DNA from 2 places in the Peribacillus phoenicis genome. Region 2 is predicted to be linked to the other one. Evidence: predicted binding sites of a transcription regulator. Region 2 holds the regulator's gene; the other holds the start of a gene.
The links. The regulator NrdR, encoded in region 2, represses ribonucleotide reductase genes. The targets are predictions, from matches to a motif close to AACACNATATATNGTGTT.

Region 1 (16,081 bases), 340 kb from region 2:
CTCGACCCCAAGTGTTTCCGCTTGGAAAGTCATGATATGCACTTCCATATTTTCCTTAAGAAACTTAAGTTCACGTTCAATGCTTGAAGCAGGCAGCTCGATTTGGTCATATGTTTCGTTATCCATGAATACATGGCTATCTCCACTTGCATAAAGGTACTGCATCTTGCGGTTTTCGATATGTGCTTTAGCGACTTTTTCACCAGCACGGAATGTTTTCTCTTGGATTGAACCCGTACGAAGGTTACGAAGTTTAGAACGTACAAAAGCTGCACCTTTACCAGGTTTAACGTGTTGGAACTCGATAACCTGCCAAATTCCGTTATCTACTTCAATCGTAACACCCGTGCGAAAATCGTTTACAGAAATCATAAATTTGTCCTCCTACATGTACATGTTTACAGAATGATTAACTCTTTGGTTGAATGAGTAAGTGCTTCGTTACCATCAAGTGTAACGATTGTATCATCTTCAATCCGCACTCCGCCTACCCCAGGTAAGTAAATGCCCGGTTCAACGGTTACGGCCATACCTGGTTCTAAAATGATATCAGACCTAACGGATAATGCTGGACCTTCATGAACTTCAGAGACCGATACCATGTCCAGTCGAATGTCCAAAATACTGCCCATATCCCTTTTCTTCAATTAGATTTCGAGTTAGTGCATCCGCTTCCTTGCCAGTCATACCAGGTTTGATCCCAGCCATTCCTCGCAGTTGAGCTTCCAAAACAATGTCATAAATATTAATAAGTTCTTCACTTGGCTTGCCAACCGCTAATGTCCGAGTGATGTCAGACACATACCCATTATAGTATGCCCCGTAATCCAATGTGACGAAATCGCCTTTTTCAATGATTTTATCCGTAGCCACTCCATGCGGAAGTGCGGACCTTAAGCCGGAAGCCACAATAATATCGAAGGAAGAAGAAGTTGCCCCTTGTTTCCTCATAAAGAACTCAAGTTCATTGGATACATCCAGTTCCGAGATCCCTGGACGCAGGAAATCCAGAATATGTGTAAATGCAGCATCAGCAATAGCAGCCGCTTCCTTTAATATCTTAATCTCTGATGAAGTCTTTATCAAGCGTAAATTCTCAATAACCCCCGACACCGGCAAAAGCTGACCATCAATGGCCGCTTCGTATGCCTTATATGTAGCATAAGTCAGGTGTTCTTGCTCAAAGCCCAGCTTGCCGATATTCATCGCTTTAGCCTGCTTGCCGACTTCTTCGATGATGGTTCCTTTGTGTTGAACGACCTCATAGTCCGGCGCCTGCTTGCCCGCTTGTTCCACGTATCTGAAATCAGTGATGAATTTAGCTTCTTTTTGGGAAATAAGTACAACGCCTGCACTTCCCGTAAAGTTGGTCATGAATCGGCGGTTATATGTACTGGTAATCAAAAAACCATCAATGCCCGCCTTTTCCATTGAGGCTCTTAAGCGTATTAGTTTATTCATTTAATTTCTCCCCTTTGCAATCTTTGTGATCGCCTGCAACGCCAATTCATATCCGTGTATCCCCAAGCCGACAATCTGTCCCGCCGTTACCGGTGCGGTCACTGATTCATGCCGAAAGCTTTCACGGGCATGTATGTTCGAAATATGCACTTCCACCACTGGAACATCAATTCCGGCTATTGCATCACGAATCGCATAGCTATAATGAGTAAAAGCTCCAGGATTAATGATAATCCCGTCGATCCCATGATCCTCTGACCAATGGAGCTTGTCGATAATCGCTCCTTCATGGTTAGTTTGAAAAGAAGTCAATTCCACATCTAACCCTTGAGCTTGCTGCATTAATTGCGCTTCCACATCCGCAAGCGTCGAGGATCCATAATGCGCAGGTTCCCGCTTCCCCAAGCGATTTAAATTCGGACCATTGATTAGTAAGATTTTTGTCATCATCAAACACCTGCTCATGTTAAAAGAATGCTTTCCATGAACATTCTATCATAATTCCAAATTGTCTTACTACTTTTTTACAACCAAGAAGCAATCAGCTTTCCGATTGCTTCTCGGCTTTGTTTTTTTGACGTATATATTCCTGATGATCGTATGAAATAGAAAACCCTACAAAAAGACCGTATATAATAAAAATGCATACACTTGTTATAACCGTATTTGCTGACATTTTATAAAAGGTTGGCAAATCGATGAACATCGGTTTCAGGACAAATACCAGCAAAGCCCAGCAAACCACCCCCAAAATAATACCCGGAAAAATACTCTTCATCCTTTTAAAAAGACTATAGTAGATAAAAGCGATCCCCACGGATAGAATTCCGAACAAAATTATGGTCATTACCGTACCGAGCCAATGATCGATCCAGGTCATATTGGACCACGAGGTAAGTATGAATTTTGGGCTAAAATCCATAAAGTTAATATAATGGGCTATGATTCCGATAAAACTGGCTAAAGCCCCCCCAACAAAACCGACAGCAAGTACATTGTAGATTAACATGCTTTGATATTCCTGTTGAATTTGTCCTTTTTCATTAGAAGACATATCAATCACCTCCGCTACGTAGTATGCCCTTTGTTAAATAGAACTATTTTTTTTTATTCTTAGGAAGGAGAATCACTAGAGGTTTTGTGATTTATTCTGTATGATTAAATCATAAATAATCTACTTTTTTCAGAGGAAAATACCCATCCTCTGTTGAAGTTTATAATGTACACGGGATACTACCTTCCTGTGATTCAACATTCATAAAGTACTTGCAGGGTTAAAGCTTCCATTCAATTTTGGAGGGGCGCCTTTACCCATGTGATGCTTGATAATAAACATGTTAGCACCCTTGAGAGAGCTACGTGAATAACTATTAGGTTGGTGTAGAAATGTCTGAGGTTCAAAAACCCGTTTACGGAGGGCAGGCTGTTGTGGAAGGCGTCATGTTCGGCGGCAAACATCACACAGTCACTGCGGTACGCCGCAAAGATTCGACGATTGTATATTATCATCTGCCTCGTGAATCGAAACCTGTCGTCAACAGCTTAAAAAGAGTACCGTTTCTACGGGGTATCGTATCACTGGTTCAGTCAAGTGCCACCGGCTCGAAACATCTGAACTTTTCAACTGAACAGTATGAAGAAGAAGACGGGGAAAAGCAGGAAGAAAAGAAAAATGAAACGAAAGAATCTTCTAAAATGAGTGTATGGCTTGGAGTTGCCGTAATCGGCGTTCTTTCCTTCCTATTCGGGAAGCTGCTTTTCACCTTGATTCCTGTCTTCCTCGCAAAATTGACAGAACCCATTTTCAGTGGCTATACGGCTCAGGTATTAGTGGAAAGCTTGTTCAAGCTGATCTTACTACTCGTATATATTTATGTAGTTTCCTTGACGCCATTAATCAAGCGGGTCTTTCAGTATCACGGAGCAGAGCATAAGGTGATCAATTGCTTTGAAAGCGGAAAAGAATTGACGGTTGCAAATGTGCAGGCAAGTTCCCGCCTTCATTATCGCTGTGGCAGCAGTTTTATTTTATTTACTGTCATTGTAGGGATGTTTGTCTATCTTCTTGTACCAATTGATCCGCTATGGGTACGTGTCGTCAATCGAATTTTGCTTATCCCGGTCGTGCTAGGCATTGCCTTCGAGGTATTGCAGGCAACGAACAAATTAAAGGATATTCCTGTTCTGCGCTACCTTGGTTACCCTGGACTTTGGCTTCAGTTATTGACGACCAAGGCTCCCACCGACGATCAAGTCGAAGTCGCATTGGCATCCTTCCAAGAACTGTTAAGGATGGAAAAAGAGACAGAAAAAAGTTTAGAATCCGATGTAATTGTGTAAAACATCTATACACATTTTGATTATGGAAAATCATATACTAAACTAAGGGAATGACCTTCATTTTTTTCAAATATTTTACATGAAGAATGTTTAAAATAAGCTAAAAATGCTTATGATGCTCTTAAGGAGGTGTCTTTGTTGAAACGTTTCATATCTTTCATGATATACGGAATCATCGCCCTCGGAGTCCTCGGACTATTGAGCCGACTATTTAATGACCCGATTGGCTTTTTTAGAAACATTCTCATAATAGCCATTGTCGCAGGGATTATTTATATGATTTATACCGGATTAACAAAGGGAAAACCAGTTAAGAAAGAGCAGCAAGCATTCCGAAAGGCTGCCCGCCAATCGAAAAAAAGGCTAAAAAATCGAACTTCGAAAAAAGATAATGTGGCTAGCTTCTCTGCAGCAAAATCATCTAAGAAAATAAAATGGAGAAAGAAAACGGATAGTCACTTAACCGTCATCGAAGGGAAAAAGAATAAAAAGAAAAATCGGGCTTCTTTTTAAGAGCCCGATTTTTTTATTCATCATCAATAAGTCCAATTTTTAAGGAATTCTTTCGTGCACTGTCTGCCCCGTTTCATCAATTCACCCTTTTGTTCATCATTCAGATTGAAATCCATTGCAGAAATTCCCTTCATCGGGATAAATACAATATTATGGACGTGTTTCTTGGAGATATATCGTGCATCATGGGAATCTTTCATCGTTTTGAATAGTGCGGAAAATAATTCAACCGCATTATCCACCTCATGCGGTTTCCATATCTCATCGACACTCAGCCGCAAGCCTATGACCGGCCGTTCCTTCCTTACATGATCTGAATTGAATAACCACATAGGAAAATTGCTTAAAACACCTCCATCAACAAAAAGTAACTTGCTTTTTCCGACATCGAGTTTGACTGGCTCAAAGAAATAAGGAATGCTACAACTCATTCTTACTGCCTTTGCAACTGGAAAAGTGATCGGATCAATGCCATAGTTCGGTAGATCATCAGGCAGAACCACCAATTTCCCATTTGTGATGTCAGAGGTTATGATACGAAGGGATTTCGGTCGAACATCCTTAAAAGTGACTACATTCCTTTCGGCAAGTTTACTGGCAACCCAACCTTCCAATGCATCGCCTTTATAAAGGCCAAGTCTCCAGTATACAAGAAGCCATTTGGCAAGCGGGATAGGCAAAAGACCACGCCTTTTATCCAGCAGGCCGCTTAAATCTATATCAATAAATAGCTTTTCCATTTCTTTTCCGGTGTACCCAGCTGCCACGAAAGCTGCAATTATGGATCCTGCACTTGTACCGGCTGTCCGATGGAATACAAATCCCCGTTCTTCTAATTCCTGCAGGGCTCCCACTAAACCATAGCCTTTAATCCCGCCTCCGGAAAAAACGCCGTCAATAATCATAGCTGCCCTCCCCTAATCCGGTCTTTACATTTCTAAGCAGGATTAGAGGAATTTATGACAGTTTTAGATAGAAAATTGCCTTAATCAGGTAAAATACTGAATTTCCGCTTTCGGGAAAAATTCCGCGATATACCCACGAATGGTCGTTTCCAGTTCTGCGGCTTCTTCGGTTTGATAAACATATTTACCAATGCCATATCGGCCCCATTTATATTTACGCTTCGTTTCGTCCAGTTCCAATTTTGTTTTCGGGTAGTTTTTTTGAATCACTTTTTTTGCTGGACCAGTGAACCGATGCTGGATTAATTCAAAAGTCAAATCCGGTATATCCACCCCTTTTAACGCCTCACTCAATCGTTCGAATAATTCGTGATAGCCCTCCTTCCATGCTTCATGACGATATATTGGAGCTACGATAAAACCCAGGGGATATCCGGCACCTGCCACTTTGCGTGCCGCTTCCATCCTTTCCTCGAAGCTCGAAGTGCCTGGCTCGAAATTCTTTATCACAAAACGCGAATTTATACTGAACCGAAATCTCGTTTTTCCATTATGTTCAGCATCCAACAGATGGTCGACATGATGAAATTTAGTTACGAACCTTAAAACCCCATATTCACTTTTTCCAAAATATTCTATGGCCCTTTTTAAAGAATGTGTCAAATGGTCAATTCCGACAATATCCGATGTACAGGCTGCCTCAAAACGGGTAATTTCCGGCTTTCTCTCATTTATATATTTTTCGGCTGCCTCGAAAATCTCGTCAAGATTCACATATGTCCTAATATATGGTTTCGATCCGAGTGTCGTCTGTAAATAGCAATAGTGACAATGCCCCATACACCCTGTAGCAAGAGGGATGGCATATTCAGCAGATGGCTTTGAAGAATCGAATTTCAATGTTTTTCTTATTCCTACCACAAGCGTCGATTTGGCGACACGATATTTTTGCAGATCATTTTCCCCAGGAAGATCCCTAATTTGGTTATGCGATGTGGTCTCACGGATTTCAATGTTCAAATCTTCGAATTTCTTTTTCAATTCCCGGCCAAGCGGGTATTCCAGTGCCCTGGGCTCGATATATACTAACTGTGGCATAAATGGTTTCATTTCGATCTCCATTCTTTTTTCGATTTGTTCATACTTTCAATCGAACTACACAATCTAATTCATAAGGATAGTTTTTCTTTATTCTTTTATCCTCATGATTGTTTTTACTTGGAAATTCAAAATGAAGGAGATGCGATATGGCTAATAAACGAGACTTCTTGACAAATGGAATGGGAAAACAAACGATCACCGTCCAAACAGATAATAAATTTCCAAATCCAAGGAATATACCTGGAGACTCGGTCGATGAATTTTCGGTATTGAAAGATGGCAACCAATATCTAGCCGAAAAGGAAATAGGGCAGCAAAATGAAAATGGTTGATTGAACGCAAAAAGAAGACCGAATTTACGATGATTCGGTCTTCTCTATTGGCATGTAATTGAACAGACTGTCAATAACAACTTTTAAGACACTAAAAAAGCCGTTAAGATAGCTTTGCAGCATACTTAACGACTTCCCTTACATCAGCTTATAGCCCGCATTTTAATTGTGCTCCGCAATTCGTGCAAGTATTGCATCCGCCCATTTCCTGGACTTCGCCTTTACGGCACACCGGGCAAGTGTTGCCCACTTCCGACCCAATCGTAACGTTAGTCGAACGCAGTTCATTTATCGTATCGACCAATACGACTTTTTTCTTTACTTCCACATCTGTCAATTCATCCATTTCAAGCTGTTCGTCCATTTGGTTTTCTTCCGCTTTGAGCGTAAGAACCTGACTGTCACGGCTGCCATCCACATATACAGTACCGCCTTTTGCTCCGCCTTTGTATAGACGTTCATATACTTTTTCAACTTGTTCGACAGTATATCCTTTTGGAGCATTTACCGTTTTACTGATCGAGCTGTCAATCCAGCGTTGAATGATGCATTGAACATCAGCATGTGCTTCTGGAGCTAATTCCATAGCGGAAATGAACCATTTTGGAAGCTCTTCTGTATCGGCTTCTGGATGACGGTCCAAGTATTCCTGTACAATGTCAGCCTTCACTTCAATGAATTTACCAAGACGGCCGCTGCGGAAATACGTGAAGGAGAAATATGGTTCAAGACCTGTTGATACCCCAACCATCGTTCCTGTGCTTCCTGTAGGAGCCACTGTCAATAAATGAGAGTTACGGATGCCATGTGCAGCAATACTTTCCCTGATATCTACAGGCATTTTTTCCATAAATCCGGTTTGTGTGAAACGTGTTCTTAGCTCATCGGTTTCTTTGTCCGTTGACCCGATCAGGAACGGGAAACTGCCTTTTTCTTTAGCAAGTTCCACGGAAGCCCTGTAAGCTGTCGTCGCAATGGTTTCAAACACCTTGTCAACCAGGATATTTCCTTCCTCAGAGCCATATTCCGTCTCACAGTAGATCAAAAGGTCATGCAGACCCATTACACCAAGTCCAACCCGTCGCTCGCCCAGTGCCTGTTTTTTGTTTTCATCCAAGAAATAAGGAGTTGCGTCAATGACATTGTCCTGCATACGCACCCCGACTTCGACAGTCTGCTTAAGTTTCTCGAAATTAACCGTTTTGCTTTCTTTATCAGCCATTTCAGCCAGATTGACGGCTGCAAGGTTACATACTGAATATGGGGCCAATGGCTGTTCTCCACAAGGGTTCGTGGCTACGACCTGTTGACCGTATGCTTTGGCATTCGTCATTTCATTAGCATTATCGATAAAGAAAATACCTGGTTCAGCAGAATATGTTGCACAAATGTTTATTAAATTCCAAAGCTCTTTAGCTCGGATTTTACGGTAAACACGGACTTTGTGACCCATTTTCTCCCATTCGCGAACATCACCGACATTATGCCATTCTTCATTGTAAATGGCCATTTCTTCGGCATTATAGCTTTCAACATCAGGAAAACGCAATTCGTATTCCGCATCTTGTTCCGCCGCTTCCATGAATTCCTTAGTCAGGCAAATCGAGATGTTGGCTCCAGTCAGAAAATCAGAATTATGGACACTGTACGTTCCCCCTGTACGGAGCTTTTCCTCTGCATCCCTAATGATTTTCTCGCTAAATCCGCCTTGGCCAGGAATCTCCTTATAATTGATGATCCCTTGATACATAGCCGTTTCCTGTTCCGTGTGCGGCGTGAATTTCAATTTATCCGTCGCATATTTCTTGATGGCTTCATCTTTAGTATTTTCCACTAGGTAACGCAGAATCCTCGGGTTTTGCATTTTAGAAATGATAAACTCTGCAATATCAGGATGCCAATCAGCAAGCATGATCATTTGCGCGCCCCGTCTGCTACCGCCCTGTTCAACTAGATGCGTCAGTTTGGCAATATCGTCAAGCCATGAGACTGAACCGGAGGATTTTCCATTTACCCCTTTTGCCAGAGTGTTTCTAGGACGCAGTGTCGACCCGTTCGTTCCCACTCCGCCGCCGCGGCTCATGATTTCCATCACTTGTTTCCTATGTTCTGAAATCCCTTCACGTGAATCCGGTACGAATGGCATTACATAGCAGTTGAAATAAGTAACATCCGTATTGGAACCCGCACCGTATAATACTCGGCCTGCCGGGACGAAATTAAGGTTCTTTAATTCTTCATAGAATTTATTGAACCATTCCGTTCTCTTTTCTTCCGTGGTTTCCACTGATGCCAATCCCGTTGCATTACGTTTCGCAATTTGTTCATAGTATATTTCAAGCGGCTTTTCGATTATATCCAACGGACGGTTTACAATTCCCGTCTCCACTTCTTCCGGATTATCCAATACGCCACGGAATTCTTCATCCACCAATACCTTGGCTTTTTTGGTTTCCCAATCAATTTCAACGATGTAGCCGAGACCCCTTGCCGGGAATTTCGGATCTTCCTTAATCGTCAACACGACGAAATCGCCTGCCGAGAGTGTGATTTTTTCAGTATCCTTAAAAGAATAGCGGTCAAGCATGACTAGACGGGACACTCCCTTATGCGCCATTTTCATATCAGCCGTTACAGGGTGAACCTGGGGAAATAAAGAAATATCCTTATTCAACCTTTCTAGATCAACCTTTAAAGCTTCTTTTATTACAACCGACATAATTCCCTCTCCTTTATATGTTTCAAGATCCGTTCTTGCTGCCGCAAAAATCTTTATGTAGCCTTACATGTCCGTTTCGCTTAACAAGTACCCTAAATTTATCATAGCGAAACTCAAAAATCAACATATAGTGTTGCATTAAATATTTCAACTACTATATATTGTGTTTGATTTGAATAACTTTTAATTTTGTCAAACGTTAAATCAATTAATATAGTTAGCAAAAGGGAGGAAAATGTCGATTTACAATAATTTTTCATCAGATTTCAATTAATTTGGACCTTGCTTTTTCCCCATCCCTTTTAGGGCTTATCCCTGCAAGGGATGTGTTATTCGATCAAACAAATCTGAAAAAACTTTTTTATTTCCACTCTAATTATGCTTCCTCTATCTCATGAAATTCCATTCATCGCTTTCATATTTGCTTTCTGCAATGGCCTTCACTTCCAGCAATTGCTTTTCGGTGAGGACGTATGGCTCTAAATCGACCGAAAGTCCTTCGGCAAAACCTTTTTCAAAAGCTTCTTTCGCTTCAGGGATGGTTATCTTTCTCCCGGCAATCTCATTTATGGCCACAGCTTTGTTTTTTAAGTTTTTTTGCATTCTCTCTTTAACCCTGTCATTTGAGAATTTAAATACGCTAAAGAGCTTATCATCATCAAGCTCAAGCAAAATGGACCCGTGCTGAAGGATGACGCCTTTTTGCCTGGTTTGAGCGCTGCCAGCGACCTTCCTGCCCTCAACGACCAGTTCATACCAGCTAGGAGCATCAAAGCAGACGGAAGACCTGGGCGATTTTAAAGCCGCTTTTTCCTGTTCGCTTCGAGGCACGGCAAAATAAGCATCCAATCCCAGATTCCTGAACCCCATTAATATTCCTTCAGAAATGACACGATAAGCTTCAGTAACGGTGGTTGGCATTCCCGGATAGGATTCTGGAACGATTACGCTATAAGTCAATTCATGCTCGTGCAGGACCGCTCGTCCTCCTGTCGGCCTGCGAACAAAACCAAGGCCCTGCCTTTTGACCTCTTCCAGATCAATCTCCGCTTCTGCCTTTTGAAAATAACCGATCGACAATGTCGCTGGATCCCAGCCGTAAAAGCGTATGATCGGCGGAATTTCCCCTTTGCTTTGCCAGTTTAACAGGGCTTCGTCCAGCGCCATATTAAAAGCCGGTGAACAATACCCCGAATCTATAAAACCCCATTTTTCTTTAGTCATCCTTACCCCTCGTTTCGATAGACGTTTTTCAATCCCCCACAAAAAACTCACATGTAGTAGTTTAACAGACTTTAACACTCTAAAAAAGAAAGTGCTATCAAGTCATGAAGAATTTGATGAAAATTCTTTTTGATTATTGGGTAAAGCAATTATATAATAAGGATTGTCTGTATTCGTTAAGGTAGAAGGGAGTTTTTATGTTTGGAAATATTATATACACTGCTCATCATCTTAGGAGTGGTTATTGCGTATTCACTTTTTAATTGGTACCGCCAGCGTAAAATCGTTAAAACACTAACACAGGACGAATTTATCGCTAACTACAGAAAAGTGCAGCTAATCGATGTGCGGGAACCGAATGATTTCGATAATGGTCATATCTTAGGCGCAAGAAACATCCCTATGACTCAAATGAAAACACGCTTGGTCGAAATTAGGCCGGACAAGCCTGTATATTTGTACGCTCAAAGCGAAATCATCAGCGGCAGAGCTGCAGCCATGCTATACAAAAAGGGCTACAGGGAACTTTTTCACTTAAAGGGCGGTTTCAAGATGTGGACCGGGAAAATCAAAGCAAAGAAATAAGACCCCATCTCGGCATGGGCTCTTTTTAATTCCATAGCTCAAGTAAAAGAAAGTCAACTGTTGGACTTTAATGGAAACTTACATAAACATGAAAAATCCCCGCCGGCAGGCAGGGATTTTTTTCGTGTAAGCTACTAATCTAGGCTTGATAACGCAAAACGGGTTTTCTTGCAGCAAGAGTTTCATCAAGCCGCTTTATAACGGTTGTATGCGGAGCTTCCTGAACGATTTCCGGGGTTTCTTCCGCTTCCTTGGCAATCTGGATCATCGCATCGATGAACGAATCCAGCGTTTCTTTTGACTCGGTTTCAGTCGGTTCTATCATCATTCCTTCTTCCACGTTCAACGGGAAGTAAATGGTTGGAGGATGATACCCGAAATCCAGCAATCTTTTAGCTATATCGAGAGTCCTTACCCCCAATTTCTTTTGCCGGCGTCCGCTTAATACGAATTCATGCTTACAATGACGATTATATGGCAGGTCAAAATAAGGTTCCAACTTGCGCATCATATAATTGGCATTGATGACCGCGTTCTCTGTGACGGCTTTAAGGCCATCAGGACCCATTGAACGAATGTACGTATATGCCCTCACGTTTATTCCGAAATTACCATAATAAGGTTTTACCCTGCCAATGGATTGCGGACGATCATAATCAAGGACGAATTGCTCACCTTGCTTGACTATAAGAGGTTTAGGCAAGTAAGGAATCAAGTCGGACTTCACACCTACAGGACCAGAACCCGGACCGCCGCCGCCATGCGGGCCTGTGAATGTTTTATGGAGATTTAAGTGAACCACATCAAAGCCCATGTCACCCGGGCGTGCTTTTGATAGGACTGCATTCAGATTGGCTCCGTCATAATAAAGCTTCCCACCTGCATCATGGACAAGTTGTGCCATTTCCAAAATGTTTTCTTCAAACAATCCCAATGTATTAGGGTTCGTCAGCATCAAGGCCGCCGTATCAGGTCCGACAACACGCTTTAAATCTTCAAGGTCGACTAATCCATTTTCATCGGATTTTACTGTAATCGTTTCAAGTCCGGCAACAGTGGCAGAGGCAGGATTCGTACCGTGTGCAGAATCAGGTACAATCACTTTCGTCCGTTCTGTATCGCCATTCGCTTCGTGAAAAGCGCGAATCATCATTAACCCTGTCCACTCACCATGTGCACCTGCTGCAGGCTGTAATGTCACTTGGTCCATCCCGGTGATTTCCGTTAAGTGTTCCTGCAAATCAAATAAGAGTCCCAATGCTCCCTGAACGGTAGCCGGATCTTGATATGGATGGATATGGGCAAAGCCGTTGAAGCGTGCCACGTTTTCATTTATTTTCGGATTATATTTCATCGTGCATGAACCCAGCGGATAAAAACCCGAATCCACCCCATGATTCCGTTTGGAGAGTGCTGTATAGTGACGCATGATATCCAGTTCGGACACCTCAGGCAGTTCTGCCTCTTCTTCACGGATGTAGTCGGCAGGAAGAATTTCTTCGAGCGGAATAGTTGCAACATCCATTTCTGGCAGACTGTACCCGATTCGACCGGAAGTACTGATTTCAAAAATGAGTGATTGATCTTGATTATTCATGTTGATCCCCCAATTCCTGCGCAAGTGCATCAATTTCTTCTTTTGTTCTAAGTTCAGTTACCGCAACCAGCATATGGTCTTTCAGCTCAGGATAAACCGTCCCTAAATCAAAGCCACCGATCATCCCTTTTTCAAAAAGGTTTTTATTGATTTCTGAAAACGAAGCAGGCAGTTTAATGACAAATTCATTGAACGAAGGACCATCGAATATCACTTCCACCCCTTTTGCCATAATTGCTTTTTTCGCATAATGAGCTTTTTGAATATTTTGCACGGCCATTTCTTTGACACCCTTTTTCCCAAGCGCGGTCATTGCAACAGAAGCTGCCAACGCATTCAAAGCTTGATTGGAACAAATGTTGGATGTGGCTTTGTCACGGCGAATGTGCTGTTCACGAGCTTGAAGCGTCAGTACAAATCCCCGTTTACCATTTTCATCCACTGTTTGACCGACGAGTCGGCCCGGAACTTTCCGAACAAGTTTATTAGTAACGGCAAAATATCCACAATGAGGTCCACCGAATGCCGCTGGAATGCCGAATGGCTGAGCATCCCCCGTTACGATATCTGCACCAAGTGCACCAGGGGATGTCAATGCTCCCAATGCAAGCGGATTACTGGAAACGATAAACATCGACTTGACGCCATGAATGATTTCCTCCATTTCTTTCAATGGCTCGATGCGGCCAAAAAAGTTCGGATATTGCACGATCACTCCTGCAATGTCCTCATTCGCCAATTCCCTTAAAGCAGCTAAGTCCGTCACACCGTCTTTAAAAGGAATTTCGATCACTTCCACGCGTTGCCCTTTCGCATATGTCTTAACGACTTCTCTTGATTCAGGATGAACGGCTCCTGAAATGAGAATCTTTTTGCGTCGTGTCTGGCCTGAAGCAAGCATGGCTGCTTCAGCCAGCGCTGTTCCGCCGTCATACATGGAGGAGTTAGCCACATCCATGCCCGTCAATTCACATATCATCGTTTGATATTCAAAGATGGCCTGAAGCTCCCCCTGTGAAATTTCAGGCTGATAGGGTGTATAAGCCGTGTAAAATTCAGAACGGGATAGAACATGATCGACGATGACCGGCGCGTAATGGTCATAGACACCCGCACCAAGGAAGGAAGCATAGTTTTTAAGGTCCGCATTCTTGGCAGCAAGCCTTGATAATTCTTTCATTAATGCAGGTTCAGATTTAGCAGGCTTGATATCGTATTCTCCTTGAAAACGAACGCTTTCAGGGATATCACTGAAAAGTTCTTCAGCAGTGGATACCCCTATCGCTTTCAGCATTTCTTGTTTATCTTGCTCTGTCATGGGTAAATAACGATGTTTCATCTAATGACCATTCCCCTCTATTTACGTGGTTTTTTATAAAAAGGTGTTTGTATTATAACGGCTTTCAAACGTTTGGAACGGATTTCCACTTCGACTTCCGCATCCAGCACCGAAAATTCCTTATCGATAAGTACCAAACCCACGTTTTTCTTCAACGTTGGTGATTGGGTACCGGTCGTGACCTCGCCAATGACTTTATCACCGCTGTAGACCTTATACCCATGACGTGGAATGCCACGGTCAATCATTTCAATTCCCACAAGCTTGCGGGAAGCTCCTTTCTCCTTTTGCTCAGCAAGAACGGCTTTCCCGAAAAAATCAACTTCCTTATCCACTTTTACTGCAAAACCAATCCCGGCTTCTATCGGGGTGATGTCCGCTGAAAGCTCCTGCCCATACAGCGGCAGTTTCGCTTCAAAACGCAGGGTATCACGAGCACCTAAACCAATCGGCTGAACCCCCTCTTCGTTTCCGGCATCCATAATCGCCTTCCAAAGGGCAGGACCATTTTCACTGTCACTATATATCTCAAAGCCATCCTCACCAGTGTACCCAGTACGGGATACCAGCGTGGAGATGCCGTTAATCATGACATTTTCCTTGAACTTGAAAAATCCTATTTCACTTAAGGCAGTATTTCCCGATAGTTTTTGTAATATCTTCTCTGCAGCTGGTCCTTGAAGTGCCAGCTGTGTATAGTCACTCGATACATTCGTAATTTGGACATCTTCCGTTAAATTAGCTTGCAGCCAATTGAAATCTTTTTCTGTATTCGCTGCATTGACCACGAGCAGATAGTCGTCCTCAGCCCTTTTATACACGATAAGATCATCGACCGTGCCTCCGTTTTCATAACACATGGCGGTATATTGGGCACCGCCCTGTTGCAGCTTTGATATATCATTGGTCAGCATCTTCTGTAAAAAGGAAAGGCTTCCGGGACCCTTAACATCGACTTCACCCATATGGGAAACATCGAATAACCCCGCTTTTGTTCGTACGGCTTCATGTTCGTCCTTTATACCCGAAAATTGGACAGGAAGTTCCCAGCCGCCAAAATCAATCGTTTTACCTCCGTATTCACGATAAACCTCAAATAGTGGTGTTCTTTTTAAATTGGTCAAAAAATGACCCCCTTCAGATTTTTTTTAATTAATTGGCTTCATTATCAAAAGCTTCTTGTCATTACGCATCAGATATTTCCTGATTCATGATGTGAAAAAAGCACAAAAAAGGACAGAGAAAGCCCGTTTGAGCTTTTTCTCTGTCCTGAAACCTGAAAGTTTACCTATGTAATAGGTTTTCCCCTTTGGTGGCCGTCCCAAAATGGGCGGCGCTCTCCAGAGTTGCGTCCAATAAGAGTTCTTTTGCCTGAGAGATTCACTGCTAAGTTTGCTCCTTCGGCGCTACATCCGTAGTCTCTCCCCTTATCTTCACCCGCATATAAATGGTCTACCAATGAAAGGAAGCGAATAAGCCACCAAGCATCGGTAAAACCCCTGAGCATCGTGGAATGCATTCTCTGCCAATTCTCCTGAAACTTCAGAAACCGTTTGATTGGTCTCCTTCAGTAATCTTGGATAAATTAGGAGCCTATAGCCCATACTAAGAAAACGCGAACTGCAAATCGATGTACAAAGATTCTTTGTAGCGTTTGGAAATTGGAATTTTCTAAATATACTTATATCCTACCCTAAGAAACTTATCTCTGCAATATCTTTTGAAGAGAAATATTTTTCTTACTTCACATATGAAATGTTCGGGTTTTGACCTTTTATTAAGGAAATTATGATTTAAGAGGGAGTTATTTCTATGAAAATCAATATATCCTTTAATTCTGAATGGACTGACGAGTTTCTGCAAAAGATGGAAAATGACGGTCCATGGGGGAATTGGGAGCTTTATAAGCTGGCGGTTCAAATGGAGGAAAATCTTATCATCCCTGATTTTGAAGGTTTACAGGCG
Region 2 (16,081 bases):
CATGATTTACTGAGGAAGCATCGGGAAGTCATCGTTGAAAAGGAAAAAATGGCGCCGTTTTCAGAAAAGATGGCCATGAAGGCCTTCGGAATTGGTGCGGCATCGCCTATGCTTTATAAGTTCGGTTCCAAAATCGCCCCATCAGCGATGTCACCTTTTAAAACGGGGGATATCATCTCGAAAGGACCGGGACCACTCAAAACTTGGACAGAAAGCCGCGAGTTCCCTGCTCCAGGAAAGGAGAGCTTTCGGGACTGGTTCAAAAATCGGGAAAAAGGAGGGAAACCATCATGAATGGAACCATCCATAATGAAGGGACATTTTTAAACAATATAGCCAACAACCTGGGAAGGGCTCCTATTACGGAAGGCATCTCCGTTCCGGAATGGAAGCACGCCCCCCAAAAAGAAGTTTTGAAACATGCGACACCAAATGATCTTGTCGCGGAATTGAAGGAGCAATGTAAACGGGTGCATACTCAATTTCACGTTACCGACTCCAAACAAGTGATGCATTGTTTAAAACAGGTGATTGAGGAACTTGGAAACGGACCCTTGATCATCCCTAAGGACGATCGATTTTCCGACTATGGGTTAGAGGGTATCTTAAAGGAAAAAGATGTCCATATATGGAATCACCAAGCCGGGAATGAAAATATCGAAAAAGCAGAAAGTGCTAACATCGGAATCACATTCAGTGAGATGACACTAGCAGAATCAGCGACCGTCGTCTTGTTCAGCGACAAGGACCACGGCCGTTCCATCAGCTTCCTTCCTTCCTGCCATGTTTCCATCATTCCAAAAAGCACCATCGTTCCGCGAATGACCCAGGCTGCTGCGGTCATCCGTTCAAAAGTTACCCGGGGCGAAGTCGTTCCTTCCTGCATCAATTTCATAACAGGGCCGAGCAATTCGGCTGATATCGAAATGGACCTTGTCGTCGGCGTCCATGGACCCATCAAAGCGGTCTATATAATCGTCGAAGACAAGTAGAAATAAAAAAAAGAAAATGGAGAGGACCTAAATTAGGCCTCTCCATTATTAACTTACACTATATTATTCGTAAATGATCCGATCAACCGCTTCGCGATCGAGGCGTTTAATCACTTCGACAATGAGCTTAACTGCATTCTCATAATCATCCCGGTGTAGCATTGCCGCGTGTGAATGAATGTAGCGTGTGGCAATCGTGATCGCCAGTGCGGGCACGCCATTTGCCGTTAAATGGATGGAGCCGGCATCCGTCCCGCCGCCTGGAATCGATTCATATTGATAAGGAATATTCATTTCATCAGCCGTGTCTGTGACGAAATCGCGTAATCCCTTATGTGCCACCATCGATGAATCATAGATGACGATTTGCGGGCCTTCCCCCATCTTACTCATCGCTTCTTTTTCGGAAACCCCCGGTGTATCACCAGCAATGCCGACATCGACTGCAAACCCGATATCCGGCTGAATTTTGAATGTGGATGTTTTGGAGCCACGCAGGCCGACCTCTTCTTGCACTGCGCCAATTCCATATACTACATTAGGATGGTCGCTGTCTTTCAGCTGTTTAAGCACATCAATGGCGATTGCACAGCCAATTCGATTGTCCCAGGCTTTGGCAAGCAGCATCTTTTCATTATTCATGACCGTGAATTCAAAATATGGCACAACCATATCCCCTGGCTTGACGCCCCATTCCTTAACCTCTTCTTTACTGGATGCACCAATATCAATAAACATATCCTTAATATCAATCGGCTTCTTCCGCGCCTCCGCTGACAGGATATGTGGCGGCTTGGAACCGATAATGCCAGTTATATCACCTTTACCTGTAACGATCGTCACGCGCTGGGCCAGCATTACCTGTGACCACCAGCCCCCTACCGGCTGAAAACGCAAAAATCCTTTATCATCAATTTGGGTGATCATGAAACCGACTTCGTCCATATGCCCGGTAACGACGATTTTCGGTCCGTTTTCATCACCCGTTTTCTTGGCAATCAAACTTCCCAGGCCATCTGTCGATATTTCATCCGCAAATGGTGTTATGTATTCGGTCATCACTTTTCTTACTTCACTTTCATTTCCTGCAATGCCTTTAGCATCCGTTAAGTCCCGCAGCATCCTTAACGTTTCATCCAATTGAGCCATTCTTTTACCTCCCTATAACTTACATTACAAGAATAATTATACAGACAATCGATTACATAAACAATCAGTAGCCTTGCTTTTGCCTTTCGTAATTCACTTCATTTTTGCTTACATATGCTTTTTCCACATCCGCTGCCGAAAATCCAAGCAACTCTCCTAAATGTAAATACGCAGCAAAAACTTTTTGGAAAGATGACTCTGTCAACTGTGTGCGAAATTCACTGATGTAGCCGTAAATAGCAGTAAATTGAATAGTCAAATCCTCCTGATGCATGTTGGGGGCAGATGGAACTTCCGGTACAAATCCCCGTTCGATCCCGAGTGACAAAATGAAATGAATCCCATCCACGTATTCAGCCAAAATCGTTTCTTTATCAGAGGGTCCTTTAAGACTCCAGAATTTAAAACATCTCGTTTCATTGGCAAGCTCTCCAAGCTCCACTAAAAGAGCAAGTATCTTCCGTTCCACCAAGTCTTCAGCACCCAATTCATGCTTTGATTGTATATGCTCATCCAAAGCTGCCTGCATTTCCATTAATTTACCTATGTTCATTTTCATCACTTCTTTCCTTGTCTTCCCCTAAATTATATCAAATAAATGAAACTTATTAAAAACCCATACGTAAATGAAAGGAATCACTCTGTTTAAGGAGGTAGCTCCATGGTATTGATCATGCGGTTCATTCTTTTGGCTCTCATCATTTTCTTAATATATACAGTCATCAAATACCTATTTAATCCGAAAAGAAAATTAGAGCTGGCACATGAACAGAAAAAGTTCTTTCTGCTCGACGATACAGCCAATATACGAAAGAATTTTTTATTGACGTACAACGGGGTGATGTTTGAAGGGGAAAAGTATCTAGGGACGACGGAACGCTCCTTTGAGGTCATCTCCATCTTCATATGGCCCAAGAAAGTGGCCGGCCTAAAAGGCTTGAAGCGAAATGACTTCTTAAAAATCGAGGAAGCCATTAAAAAACAATATCCGGATGCTGTTATTGATTGGAAGAGCCCTGTTAAGGAATTTTTACAAAAATGAAAAAAAATCACGCGTAATGAAGAGCCTTGAGAAAAATGTACTCAAGGCTCTATATTAATCATCTGAACGAAAAAATTCCTTCCAGGGAACGACCGTCTGCTTCTCTCTCAATAAATAGAGCAATAAGGTTAAGGATAATAAAATGATGACGATCAGGGTTGGACTGAAATCTGCAATATAGTGGCCAAAAACGGTATATACGAATGCTACAGGGAGATTGGTCATGAAGGATAGATAAAAATAATTTTTCAGCCCTTTATTGGATTCCAATAAGCAAAGCGACAGCAAGTAAAAGTGAATGAATGGTATTAGCCTCAGTACTGCAATTTGCCGGCTGTTTAGCTTTCGGTTTCCAAACAGCTTATTCTTAAGCCGCAGCAGCCTATCCTTTGTCTTCGGAAATTTGCCTATCACGAAATAAAAGGCCATACTGGACAACGTCAAACCGATTACCGAATAGATGGTTCCAAAAGCTGCCCCGAATAATACTCCGCCAGACATGCAAACCACAATGACGGGAATGAATAAAAATTGCCTTAATAAATGAAAAGTGATAAAAATCAACGGTGCAAACACGCTTCCTGATTGAACGTAGCTCATCACAAGTGTCAGTTTATCATTCATGCTCTCCCTCCAGCTACTCTTTGCTGCTTCTACAAGCATATACATTATACGGGCTACATATTACAATTGAATGAATATCTTAATCAATAAGCCTATCTGAAGAATCATCAATATAGGCAGGCCCCACTTAAAAGCGGCATGCTTCGTCTTATGGCGGAATTGCTTCATCCCCAAAAAGGACCCAGTCCCTCCGCCTATGACCGCCCAAAACCAAAGTGTCTTTTCACTGATCCGGTACTCCCCATTACGCGCTTTCCTTTTGTCGATTCCCATTAAGGCAAACCCGATGATGTTTGTGATGATTATATAAGCAGCAATGAACCATACTCCTTGCATCCTCATTCCCTCCTTTAAATATGTAAAAAGCCACCCTCTTGAAAAGAGAGTGGCTGTATCAGTCAGACTTATTTGTCTAATTGTTGTTTAGCAGCAGTTGCTAATTGAGCAAAAGCTTGTTCGTCAGCAACAGCAAGATCAGCAAGCATTTTGCGGTTCACTTCGATACCAGCAAGCTTTAGACCATGCATTAAACGGCTGTAAGAAAGACCGTTGATGCGTGCTGCAGCGTTGATACGAGTGATCCAAAGTTTACGGAAATCACGTTTCTTTTGACGACGGTCACGGAAAGCATAGTTTCCTGACTTCATTACTTGTTGGTTAGCTACTTTGAAAAGAATATGTTTCGCGCCATAGTAACCTTTAGCTAATTTTATTACCTTTTTACGACGTTTGCGAGTAACAGTACCGCCTTTTACACGTGGCATGTTATTTCCCTCCTATTTAACTCGATAAATCGAACTTATTTAATGTTGTCTAGCATATGACGAATACGTTTGAAGTCACCTTTGCTTACAAGGCTAGCTTTGCGAAGCTTACGCTTTTGCTTAGTAGATTTGTTAGCAAATAAATGGCTTGTGTAAGCGTTAGAACGCTTAAGTTTGCCGGATCCAGTCTTTTTGAAACGTTTAGCAGATCCGCGGTGAGTTTTCATTTTAGGCATAAGGTATTCCTCCTCATTACAAATTACTTTACAATTACTTTTCGTTTTTCGGTGCTAAGATAATGAACATGCTGCGCCCGTCCATTTTTGGGTGTTGCTCGATTGTAGCCACTTCTTTACATGCTTCAGAAAAACGAACGAGTACACGTTGACCAATTTCCTTATGCGTAATGGCACGTCCTTTGAATCGGATAGAAGCTTTTACTTTATCGCCTTTTTCAAGGAATTTAATACCGTTGCGAAGCTTCGTATTGAAATCGTGTTCTTCAATCGTCGGGCTCAAACGAACCTCTTTCAGACTGATGACTTTTTGATTTTTACGTGCTTCCTTGTCTTTCTTTTGCTGCTCGAAGCGGTGTTTTCCGTAGTCCATGATCCGGGCTACCGGAGGCTTTGCATTTGCAGCAACTAAAACTAGATCAAGATTTACACGAGCGGCAATTTCCAATGCTTCGAATTTCGTTTTAATTCCAAGTTGTTCTCCGTTTTGGTCAATAAGACGAACTTCACGGGCTCGGATGCCCTCGTTTACCATCGCGTCTTTACTAATAGTTAGCCACCTCCAAAGATATTGGCGAATACGAATATTTGAATAAATTCGGTCACGCTCACAACTCGCTTACAGGATATAATCATAATAAAAAAGTGTGGATGCATGCTGCACCCACACTGATAGACTCATTCAGAAAGATCCAAATAATCAAATCATGACCTGTTAACTGCATTGTTTGCGTCAACCAGGTGAGAAGCGGGTGCTTCTTCTTTTCATCAAACACGTATTCAATTCACTTTAGAAATATATCATAAACACTGATGACTTGTCAAATGCTAATTTATTCGTTTTTCACAACAAAATTAATATTATCAGACATTCAGTTATTTGACAATACGTTTTTTAAAGTAATTTGGACAAAAAATATTCATCATGATACTTCCCATCAAAAAACAGTGATTCCCGCTTTATTCCTTCCTTTTCAAAACCCATCTTTCGATATAAGGAAAGCGCAGGGGCGTTGTTTGCAATCACGGACAATTCCAGGCGCCGGATTTCGTTTGTCCGTGCATGCTCCTCCATTTTCTGAAATAGCTTCGTACCGATGCCTTTTCCCCTGTCCTGTTCATTGATGCCGATGACGATTTTGGCTGAATGCCTCGTTCGGCCCATTTGATTGCCCAATAAGATCAGGTAACCATTCAGTTCATGGCCGCTAGCAGCAACGAGGAAAACGGAAGGGGGATTTTTTTCGATTTGTTCCATTTGCTTCTCCATTTGTTTCGCTGTCGCTTTTCTTTCCCCAGGGTTGAACAGCATATACCCGGAATCTTCAACATGATTGAACAGAGCAGCCAAGTTACCCGCGTCTTTACTTGAAGCTCTTCTAATCTCCATTTATCCCACTCCCCCTTTAGTTACAGTCCATACTGACCGAAGCCATCAAATGTTAAGAGTCTTCTTTCGCCTTTTTCTTTTTCTCAATGGCGTCCCAAGAAAATAGGGCTATCCAAAAAAACAGGACCGGGACGATGGCGTATTGTCGATAACCATCCAATAACAATAAGATGATGATGACAAGGAATGTCGGTCCGAATAGATAAGTAAATTTCTTTTTCATGCTGCCCCTCCTTTTCATTGCTGTACATATTTTCACATGATGGTTTCATTTTATCATGCCATAATTAAAAAGAGGGACACAACTATATGTGCCCCTCTTTTTGCTGTTAACGGCTCACTTCCGCCTTAATCGCTGAAACGAAATCTTCAAAAGCAATCGTTTCGGATTTTTGTTCACCGTATTTACGTACATTCACGCTGCCTTCTTTGGCTTCATTGTCTCCAACGACCAGCATGTACGGGATTTTTTGCATTTGCGCTTCACGGATTTTGTAACCGATTTTCTCGTCACGTGTATCCAGGTCGACACGAATGCCTTGCGCTTTAAGTTTTTCCTGTACTTCTTTCGCATAATCCAAGTGCACTTCAGGTGAGACCGGAATCACTTGTGCTTGGATAGGTGCAAGCCAAGTCGGGAATGCCCCCTTGTATTCTTCGATCAAGTAAGCGACAAAACGTTCCATTGTGGAAACGACGCCGCGGTGGATAACAACCGGACGGTGCTGCTTGCCGTCCTCACCGACGTAATTAAGATCAAAACGTTCAGGAAGCAAGAAATCAAGCTGAACAGTGGAAAGCGTTTCATCTTTTCCTAAAGCAGTACGTACCTGAACATCGAGCTTAGGACCGTAGAATGCCGCTTCACCTTCCGCTTCAAAGTAATCCAGACCAAGTTCATCCATGGCGCCTTTTAACATGCTTTGCGCTTTTTCCCACATGTCATCATCATCGAAGTATTTTTCTGTATCCTGCGGATCGCGATAAGACAGGCGGAATGAATAATCCTTGATATCGAAATCTTTATATACTTCCAGAACAAGGTTCACAACGCGCTTGAACTCTTCTTTGATTTGGTCGGGGCGGACGAAAATGTGCGCATCATTCAATGTCATCCCACGTACACGCTGAAGGCCGGAAAGGGCACCTGACATTTCATAGCGGTGCATCAATCCTAGCTCGGCAATCCGGATTGGCAGTTCCCGGTAGCTGTGGATGCTGTTTTTATAGACCATCATGTGATGCGGGCAGTTCATCGGACGCAGTACAAGCTGTTCGTTTTCCATCTCCATGACTGGGAACATGCCATCCTGGTAATGATCCCAGTGTCCAGAAGTTTTATAAAGGTCCACGCTACCCATCACAGGTGTGTAGACATGGTCATAACCCAAACGTTCTTCCTTGTCCACGATATACCTTTCGATTGTCCGGCGGATGGTCGCTCCTTTTGGCAACCACATCGGCAGCCCTTGTCCCACTTTCTGTGAGCTCATGAACAAGTTCAATTCTTTACCGATTTTACGATGGTCACGTTCCTTGGCTTCTTCAAGGAAACGCAGGTGTTCGGCCAAATCTTCTTTTTTATAGAAAGCCGTACCGTAAATGCGTTGCAGCATTTTGTTTTTGCTATCGCCTCTCCAGTATGCTCCAGCGATGCTCAATAGCTTGAATTCTTTGATTTTCCCAGTTGATGGAACATGAATTCCACGGCAAAGGTCAAAGAATTCCCCTTGCTCATAAAGTGTTACCTGCTGATCGGCAGGAATTGCATCGATCAACTCCAATTTATACTCGTCGCCGATTTCTTTAAAACGGGAAATCGCTTCATCACGACTTACTTCGATGCGGGAAATTTCCAAGTTCTCGTTGACGATTTTCTTCATTTCTTTTTCAATCAATGGAAGGTCTTCGGGAGTCAATGATTCCTCCATATCCATATCATAGTAAAAGCCGCCCTCGATGACTGGCCCTACGCCGAATTTAGCGTTTTTGTACAAACGTTTGATCGCTTGTGCCATCAAGTGCGCTGTACTGTGACGCAATACTTCAAGAGCATCCGCTGTGTCCTGTGTGACGATTTCGATTGAACCATCTTGTTCAATCGGGCGTTTCAAATCATATAATTCACCATTGAATTTTCCGGCAATGGATTTTTTCCTTAAACCAGGGCTGATGGATGCAGCGATGTCTTCAGTTGTTGTGCCTTTAGCAAACTCCTTAACCGCTCCGTCAGGAAAAGATATTTTCAGTAATTCTGACATTGAGTTTCACTCCTTCTTATTGTTCGAACAAATTACAGGTATTTGATTCCATTACAACACAAAAAAGCCCGTCCCTGTATAAAACAGGGACGAGCTTAGTAATAAATATCATTAACCCGCGGTTCCACCCTCGTTCCAGCTTGCTTTTCACGGCAAAATGGCACTTGTAACTTGGTAACGGCAGCTTCCCGTCAGCTCATATTCGCAGAATGCCTGCTTTCCGAGCCGAAGTTTAAAGGTGGTAAGTGTTCCATGCGAATAGGAAGCTTACAGCCTGTTGGCTCCCCTCTCTGATAATCGGCGACTAGAATACCCTTGTCCTCATCATAACTTTTAGTTTTTTAATAGTATGTAGGAAATTATAATTTGTTATACGGTGAAAATCAAGGTTAATTTTCTTTTTTTCACGAAAGATCATTCAAATGCATAGCAAATGACGAAAGTGGCAGGATAGTGGCCCGTTCTTCGAAAATCCTTGAAATGGTCTGGATCAGCCCCTCTTCCTTGTCATCGGTATAGATACACAAGTTTTCTGGAGCAATCGATAAAAGCGGGGCAAGTATCACCGTATCGAGAAATAGTGAACTTTTGGCAAGAAGCCTCCTGTCGATCATACTATTGATTTTTGGACGGTCGAGCTTGCTGAACTTCTGATCATAGAAATGAAAACCATCCCGGTTCACCAGGTGAAGTTTTCTTAATTTCGACTCCTGCCCATGAAGGCAATCACGGAGCGTAGCAATGAAATTTTGATAGTCCTGTTCCAGCTTGTATTCATCAATCGCTTTGACGACATACTTTTCCAACGTGTGCTGAAATGATTTCAAACGGAAGGTCGTAAAAGAATCGAATGAAAAAGATACCTTTCCAGCCAAGATGCTTTGAAGTCCTTCCTCAATCAATCGTTTCTCCGTACTGAATGCTTCATCTTGACTCCTGGCTCTTTCCACCTCGATGATTGATGATGCAATTTCAATGATGGCTTCAATTTCTTCCCGTTCCCTATAAAAAAATTTACCGACTATTATTTGCTCCAGAACAGGAAGCGTCTTTTCTTCCAATAAAAAAGAATGAAATGCATCACGAAGCAGAATTAGCCATTCATCACCTGAAGACTCCGTCATATCCACATACATGCCTTGTTGCGGAAGAAATCGAATATATGCTTGAAATTCTGCCCCCAGTGGATGGGCAGAAACGAAATTCAGTAATTTCAATGCCTCTGAATCGTTTTGAAAAGAAATTTGCACTACGACATCCCCCCTTCCCCCTTGCTTCTTTTTTCATGTATATGGGGATGGGGACGTGTTTAGAAGTAGGATGGGCCTTGTAAGAAGAAAAAAGTGACCTCCATTAAGAGACCACTTTTCTTCATCTTCTCCGATTCACGCCATCAAGCTTGACCGGCTCAGCTAAATATTGAATTCTTTCCAGTACCCTGGCCGCCTTCACTTCTTCCTTCTCACCACGCTGTGAAAAGGTCAGATGGTTCTCCAGGCCATTCAAGTCAAAATTCGAAGTGAAAAACGTCGGCAGGTTTTCCAGCATCCTAAATTGCAAAATCGGACCAAAAACCTCATCGCGTCCCCAGCTCGTCATGGACTCCGCTCCAATATCATCAAGCATGAGGACAGGTGCCGTTTTCACCATTTCAATTTTTTCATTGACCGTATTATCACCTATCGATCCCTTAAGTTCCCTCAAGTAATCAGGTACATAGACAATAAGGGAGGAAATTTGCCTTTTTGCAAGTTCATTGGCGATCGCACCTAATAAGTACGTTTTCCCAACACCGAATTTCCCATATATATATAAGCCTTTTTGCCTTTTACCTGGCTCATATTCCATAATGAACGACATCGCTTTACTTAAGACAGACAAGCGTTTGTTTTCATTATCCGTTTGGGTAAAGTCTTCAATGCTCGCCTTTAAAATATCCTTCGGTACATACAGGCTGCGGATCAACTTTTCCCGTTTCCGCTTTTCATCCTCTGCCAATTTCCGCGGGCAGACTTCATAATGCAGGTTCAGGGCTTTCCCTTGAACCACCAATTTGGGATAATACCCTTGCATCATATTGATGCAGCCATCCAAGCTCGGACATTTATCACACTTATTGCTTTGTGAAGTGAACTCATAAAGCTTCCCCAAGTTTTTATCAATCATTTCCTTCGTGACCGTCGAGCTGTTGGCATTCATAAATAACCGCACTTGTTCGTTTTCAAAAATCTCCTGTTTCAGCTTTTCATAACGCTGTTGAAATTGATTTGTATTGGCCAATTTATTAAGGGACCTATTAATCTTTTCCATCGTTCATTTCACCTCCTGCTTTCCACTGCTTCCATTTCTCCAGAAGCTCGCGTTTCTGGGCATCCAATTCAGGCTGATCTGCATTCTGCTCCTGCTGTGCTTCTTCTTTTTTCTCAAGCCACTCCGGAACCACTTCTTCCCGTATCGCCTTTTTCCGGCTGCCCTTCGCAGCATTCCTGCTTCCTTGAGCCCAGTCCTGATATTTCCTATGTTCATTTTTAGCCAGCTCCATCGCCTCGACCACCGTGGAGACCTTCAGTCGTGCCCAATGGCCTGCCAGCTTTTCGACATAGCCCTTCGTGAACTTCATATCCGTTTTGAGCATGACATATTCAATCAAGACATTGACGACACCCGGATTCAGCTTTTGATTGATCATCACGCCCTCAACGACTTTCAAATCACCGCTTGATGGCTCTGCACCGCCAGACAATTGCATCAGCCGCTCCCTTGGGGAAATCGTCTCCAAATGACGGATTAACTCTTGTTCCTGTGTTTTCGGTTCCTCTTTTTGTGTCCGTTCACGAATCGGCTGCACCCGATTGACAAGGGAAGGCATATCGGCCTGTCGTTCAATCTGATACCAGTCCCTTGCCGCCTTTCTGAGTACTTCCTCATCGATCTCATCATCCAATGAAACGGCATCCATTACTAGTTTTTGCATTTCAAGCGGATCGATGCCATATAAAAAAGCAAGTTTGGCAATCGTATTTTTTATTTTCGGAGTAAAGGCCTTTTTCGGTACGATCGAGGATTTCATCCCGGCAAATAAAAGGTCAAAATCAAATAAGTCATCAAACCCCGATGGCTCGACGCCTTCAGTCCGATCGATGTATTGCTGTTCAGGCATCGGTTGCCATTCATTTTTCGCTTCATCCGTTACATATAAAGAATCCAAATGATCTGATGAGAACACTTCCGCAAAAGATTTAGTCACACCTTCATATTGATCGGTTAAGATATGGTCATCACAAAAGAATCTCTTTAACCGGTTGAATTGCGCTTTACCGATTTTTTTGTATAAGTAAATATTCAGCATTCCATCCGTGAAAAACTGCTGGGGGGAAAGCGGCGGGTTTAACTCATAGATGAATTCCTTCGTTTCATTTTTCGATTTCTTATATACATTCAACAAACCGATTCCCTCAAGTAAAAGCCGGGCTTCGTAAATATCAGCTAACTTAAGGCCGATGGTATTCATTAATTGATAATGTGAGGAGGTTTCCGACCATAACCTGTTCTCCTCCAACTCACTCCATAACGTCATATATAGGCTAATGCATATAGGTCCAATAAGAGGTTGATATAGTCGGGTTAGTATTTTCCGATCATAGTCATGAAGCAGCCCCGCAGATGAGACCAAATATGAATCAGCTGGGAGCAATTCTTGCCAATGCTTTGACATCTCCATTCAAACCTTTCAAAAGATGTAGTGAAAAAAGAGCCAAAGTGAATCTTCAGCTCTACTTTCTTTCTTTATTTATCAAATCTTTCAATTCATCGATAAAGACATTGATGTCTTTAAATTGTCGATAGACGGATGCGAACCTTACATAGGCAACCTCATCGACTTCTGCCAGCTTGTCCATCACCATCTCGCCGACACTGTCGCTTTTCACTTCCGATATGCCCTGGTTGCGTAGTTCTTTTTCTACATAACTGGTAATTTGCTCTAGTTCTTTCAAGGGAACCGGACGTTTTTCGCAAGCCCTGATTAAGCCACGCAGGATTTTATCACGACTGAACTCTTCCCGCGTCCCGCCCTTTTTCACTACAATAAGCGGTGTTTCCTCCACCTTTTCAAATGTCGTGAATCGAAAACCACATGCCTCACATTCACGGCGTCGTCGAATCGATTTACTTTCATCGACTGGCCTGGAATCGAGCACTCTTGTTCCGTTATATTGACATGATGGGCATTTCATCATTATCAGCTCCGTATTTTATGTAGGACTCCCCTATCTAAATGTTCCCCAAGGAATTACTTCTCTATCTTAATCTTATATTAAATGGAACGGCCAGTACAAGTAAAAAGTGTAACTTCCGGCAGCAGGCACTTTTTGGTTTGCCGTTGAAGCACCGTTGTCAAAGTCTTTATGCTGCAAGGGCATCCTCCCCTATAAGGGGAGCAGACTGCCGATTGATTGCATTAAAAAAGAGATGCACCCATGGCATCTCTGTGTATACGTGTTTTTTATAGGGCACTTATATTGGCTTTTTTCATTTGTACAGGACCTAATCCACGTGGTAATTCTATGTTTTCACGTGTTTGCGCATTCAAAGCTTCTGCAATATAATCTGCCGCAATATTCGGATCCAAGTTACCGCATGTATAGACATCAATGCTCGCATAGCCGTGTTCTGGAAAACTGTGAATCGTTAAGTGTGATTCAGAAATGATGACAACCCCGCTGACTCCTTGTGGAGCAAATTTGTGAAAGGCAACTTCTCGTACCTCTGCACCTGATTTCAAAGCAGCATCAACAAAAATCTTTTCAATTAAATCGATATTGTTCAGTTTTTCAAAGTCACAACCCCAAAGTTCAGAAATGACGTGTCTACCCATAGTTTCCATAGTGTAAGCTGTTTCCATATTAAGCTTCCCCCTTACCATGATTTAAAAATAAGTTCTGATAACTACCACGGGGGAAAGTTAGTCCAAAGAGGTCCTAACCCTTTAAGTAGCCATCATGCAAACCGCTATTGAAGAAGTTCACGATTCATAGTATATATGGTTTGAATTTTTTTTGCAACTCCAAATTGAATTTTTGGAAAGATAAACTTTATATGTAATAGGGATATTGCGATTGGAGCAAATTCTGTATTCTGGTTTATTCAGCGCCTTAAAGCAACAAGGAATTGATTGATCACTGTATTAAAAATAGCCCGCTAAAAAATTTTAGCAGGCTCGGCTTTTTCTTTTTATTTTACTGATAATTCGACTTCTGAAGTTTTTTTCAACTCTGATCCAACCAATTTCACTAGGTCCACTACCCGGTTGGAGTAACCCCACTCATTATCATACCATGCAAGGACTTTCACTTTCCTGTCCCCGATCATCATCGTCGTCAACCCATCGATGATTGCAGAGTGTGGATTCGTTTTGAAATCACTGGAAACTAAAGGTTCCATCGTGAATTCCATGATTCCTTTGAGTTCATTTTCTGAAGCATCGATGAAGGCTTGGTTCACTTCATCAATCGTGACATCACAGTTTAAATCCACAACAAGATCGACTAAAGATACGTTAGGTGTCGGTACGCGTATCGCCATTCCATGAAGCTTGCCTTTTAATTGCGGCAAAACTAGTGAGATGGCTTTTGCAGCTCCTGTAGTCGTAGGAATCATGCTTTCCGCAGCGGCACGGGCACGTCTCAAGTCTTTGTGCGGGTTATCGATATTATTTTGATCATTTGTATAAGAATGTATCGTTGTCATTAAACCGTTGTTTATGCCAAATTTTTCATCAAGCACTTTTGCAACCGGTCCAAGGCAGTTCGTTGTACAAGATGCATTGGATATGACGAAATGCTTGTCAATTTCCAGCACTTCCTGATTTACTCCCATTACAATGGTAACGTCTTCATTTTTACCCGGGGCTGATAAAATAACTCTTTTTGCTCCTGCGTCTAAATGAAGAGCCGCTTTAGAACGATCATTGAATTTACCAGTGGCTTCAATTACAATATCTATGTTCATCTCTTTCCAAGGCAATAGCTTTGGATCGCGGTTATTTATTAGTTTTACTCGGCGGCCATTCACTACTAGTGAATCATCTTCAGCTATAATGATACCGTCGAATTTACCATGTATCGTATCATATTTTAGTAAGTGTGCTAAAGTTTCAGCTGGATAGCTTGCATTAATGGCAACAATGTCCAAACTCTCATCTAATATGGCTTTTCGGAAAACCATTCTTCCAATTCTCCCAAATCCGTTAATCGCTATTCTTGAATTCATTGTTCGGACCCTCCAGAAAATATTAGTGTTATACTTATTACCTTTCGCATGTAATTAGTATAACATAATTCAGGGGAATTGTGCTAATAAAAATGCGGATTGTTCTTATTTTTTCAACATAAAAAGAAGAAACCGGGCGGTTTCTTCTTTTTATCATGATTATATGACATACCATTCGCTAAGTATGGACTTCACTTGCCGCTTCGTTTCATTAATGTCCCCATTATTATCGATGACGGCATCCGCTAAAGCCTTTTTATCAGCCAAGGGCATTTGCGAATTGATCCTGGCAAGTGCCTCCGTCTCCGAAAGACCATTCCTGTTCATTAATCGCTGCAATTGAACTTGCTCATCCACATAGATCAAAAGCGTCTTATCCACCATGAATGTCAGCTTGCTTTCGAATAGGAGCGGAATATCCATGAACACCGTTTCTTCTCCTGATGATAGTGCCGCTTCCGTTTTCAGCCGCATCCAATTCCTGACGGCAGGATGAACGATGCCATTCAATAGCAATCTCTTTTCTTGATCATTAAATATAATCGACCCGAGCTTTACGCGATCTATATTCCCATCCGTCAATAAGATATCTTCACCAAATGCCTTCACAACTTGGTGATAGGCTTCTTCACCTGGCTCAACGACAGCACGGGAAGCCAGATCAGCATCGACAATCGTGAATCCGAGTTCCTGTAAATAGAGGCTGACGGTGCTTTTCCCACTGGCAATGCCTCCGGTGATTCCGATGATTTGTCCCATAAGCTCCCCCTTTTAAACTTATCATAACTTGAATAAACCGATGATAATCAATAGTACACCTGGAAGAAAGGTCAAATGCTGGACAACTTTATTATTTGAAAGCAATTTCCCGCTTTGAATTCCGCTCCAAATGAAAATCGAACTCATAACAGCGATGCACCCTGCGAGGATGATGGGTGAAATCCCGATCATAGCCGCTCCTACTCCGGCCCCGAACGCATCCAGCGAAAGTGCAAACCCCAGAACAAGCGCTTCAACACCTGTAATCGTACCTGATTTATCAAAATCGGCATTCAATGGTTTTTGTAAAATATTAATGACTACCCCAAGTGATTTAATTTCAAAATTAAAGATGATCTTTTCATGATATCTATCATCTTTCAAATCTTTTTCAGGCTTAAAATACTGGTATACCATCCAGGCACCAAGAAAAATGAGGATGATGCCGCCTGTTTTTTCAGCCGCCCCGATAGATATGAGCTGACTGATGAATTGTCCGATGACCATCGCTATACCTAAACTCAATGCAGAACAAAATGAGATGACCGCTATTGACCTTAAGGGGATTTTCATCTTCCGCATACCGAATGTCAA

Region 1: a site for NrdR is predicted at 9,522-9,539, ahead of ABC374_RS16020 (vitamin B12-dependent ribonucleotide reductase). Genes of this name have one in related genera too.

What each region holds. Positions count from the first base shown of each region.
Region 1 covers NZ_JBDFMF010000001.1:3,269,504-3,285,584, forward strand. Annotated here, with positions in the region: gene efp (elongation factor P) at 1-372, opposite strand, end outside; partial or broken gene ABC374_RS15980 (M24 family metallopeptidase) at 399-1,461, opposite strand; gene aroQ (type II 3-dehydroquinate dehydratase) at 1,462-1,908, opposite strand; gene ABC374_RS15990 (YqhR family membrane protein) at 2,003-2,515, opposite strand; gene ABC374_RS15995 (DUF1385 domain-containing protein) at 2,848-3,801, shown strand; gene ABC374_RS16000 (SA1362 family protein) at 3,940-4,314, shown strand; gene ABC374_RS16005 (patatin-like phospholipase family protein) at 4,338-5,219, opposite strand; gene splB (spore photoproduct lyase) at 5,304-6,329, opposite strand; gene ABC374_RS16015 (hypothetical protein) at 6,467-6,652, shown strand; gene ABC374_RS16020 (vitamin B12-dependent ribonucleotide reductase) at 6,801-9,371, opposite strand; gene ABC374_RS16025 (lipoate--protein ligase family protein) at 9,759-10,595, opposite strand; gene ABC374_RS16030 (rhodanese-like domain-containing protein) at 10,797-11,180, shown strand; gene gcvPB (aminomethyl-transferring glycine dehydrogenase subunit GcvPB) at 11,320-12,777, opposite strand; gene gcvPA (aminomethyl-transferring glycine dehydrogenase subunit GcvPA) at 12,770-14,116, opposite strand; gene gcvT (glycine cleavage system aminomethyltransferase GcvT) at 14,134-15,240, opposite strand; glycine riboswitch at 15,379-15,462, opposite strand; glycine riboswitch at 15,466-15,553, opposite strand; gene ABC374_RS16050 (DEAD/DEAH box helicase) at 15,929-16,081, shown strand, end outside.
Region 2 covers NZ_JBDFMF010000001.1:3,605,774-3,621,854, forward strand. Annotated here, with positions in the region: gene ABC374_RS17675 (LutB/LldF family L-lactate oxidation iron-sulfur protein) at 1-294, shown strand, start outside; gene ABC374_RS17680 (LutC/YkgG family protein) at 288-992, shown strand; gene ABC374_RS17685 (M42 family metallopeptidase) at 1,056-2,141, opposite strand; gene ABC374_RS17690 (dUTP diphosphatase) at 2,206-2,700, opposite strand; gene ABC374_RS17695 (sigma-w pathway protein ysdB) at 2,803-3,183, shown strand; gene ABC374_RS17700 (TVP38/TMEM64 family protein) at 3,238-3,807, opposite strand; gene ABC374_RS17705 (DUF1294 domain-containing protein) at 3,868-4,143, opposite strand; gene rplT (50S ribosomal protein L20) at 4,212-4,571, opposite strand; gene rpmI (50S ribosomal protein L35) at 4,607-4,807, opposite strand; gene infC (translation initiation factor IF-3) at 4,842-5,342, opposite strand; ribosomal protein L20 leader region at 5,441-5,577, opposite strand; gene ABC374_RS17725 (GNAT family N-acetyltransferase) at 5,703-6,197, opposite strand; gene ABC374_RS17730 (hypothetical protein) at 6,250-6,420, opposite strand; gene thrS (threonine--tRNA ligase) at 6,527-8,458, opposite strand; gene ytxC (sporulation protein YtxC) at 8,863-9,708, opposite strand; gene dnaI (primosomal protein DnaI) at 9,830-10,768, opposite strand; gene ABC374_RS17750 (replication initiation and membrane attachment family protein) at 10,755-12,173, opposite strand; gene nrdR (transcriptional regulator NrdR) at 12,232-12,693, opposite strand; gene speD (adenosylmethionine decarboxylase) at 12,963-13,343, opposite strand; gene ABC374_RS17765 (glyceraldehyde-3-phosphate dehydrogenase) at 13,691-14,728, opposite strand; gene coaE (dephospho-CoA kinase) at 14,888-15,487, opposite strand; gene ytaF (sporulation membrane protein YtaF) at 15,509-16,081, opposite strand, start outside.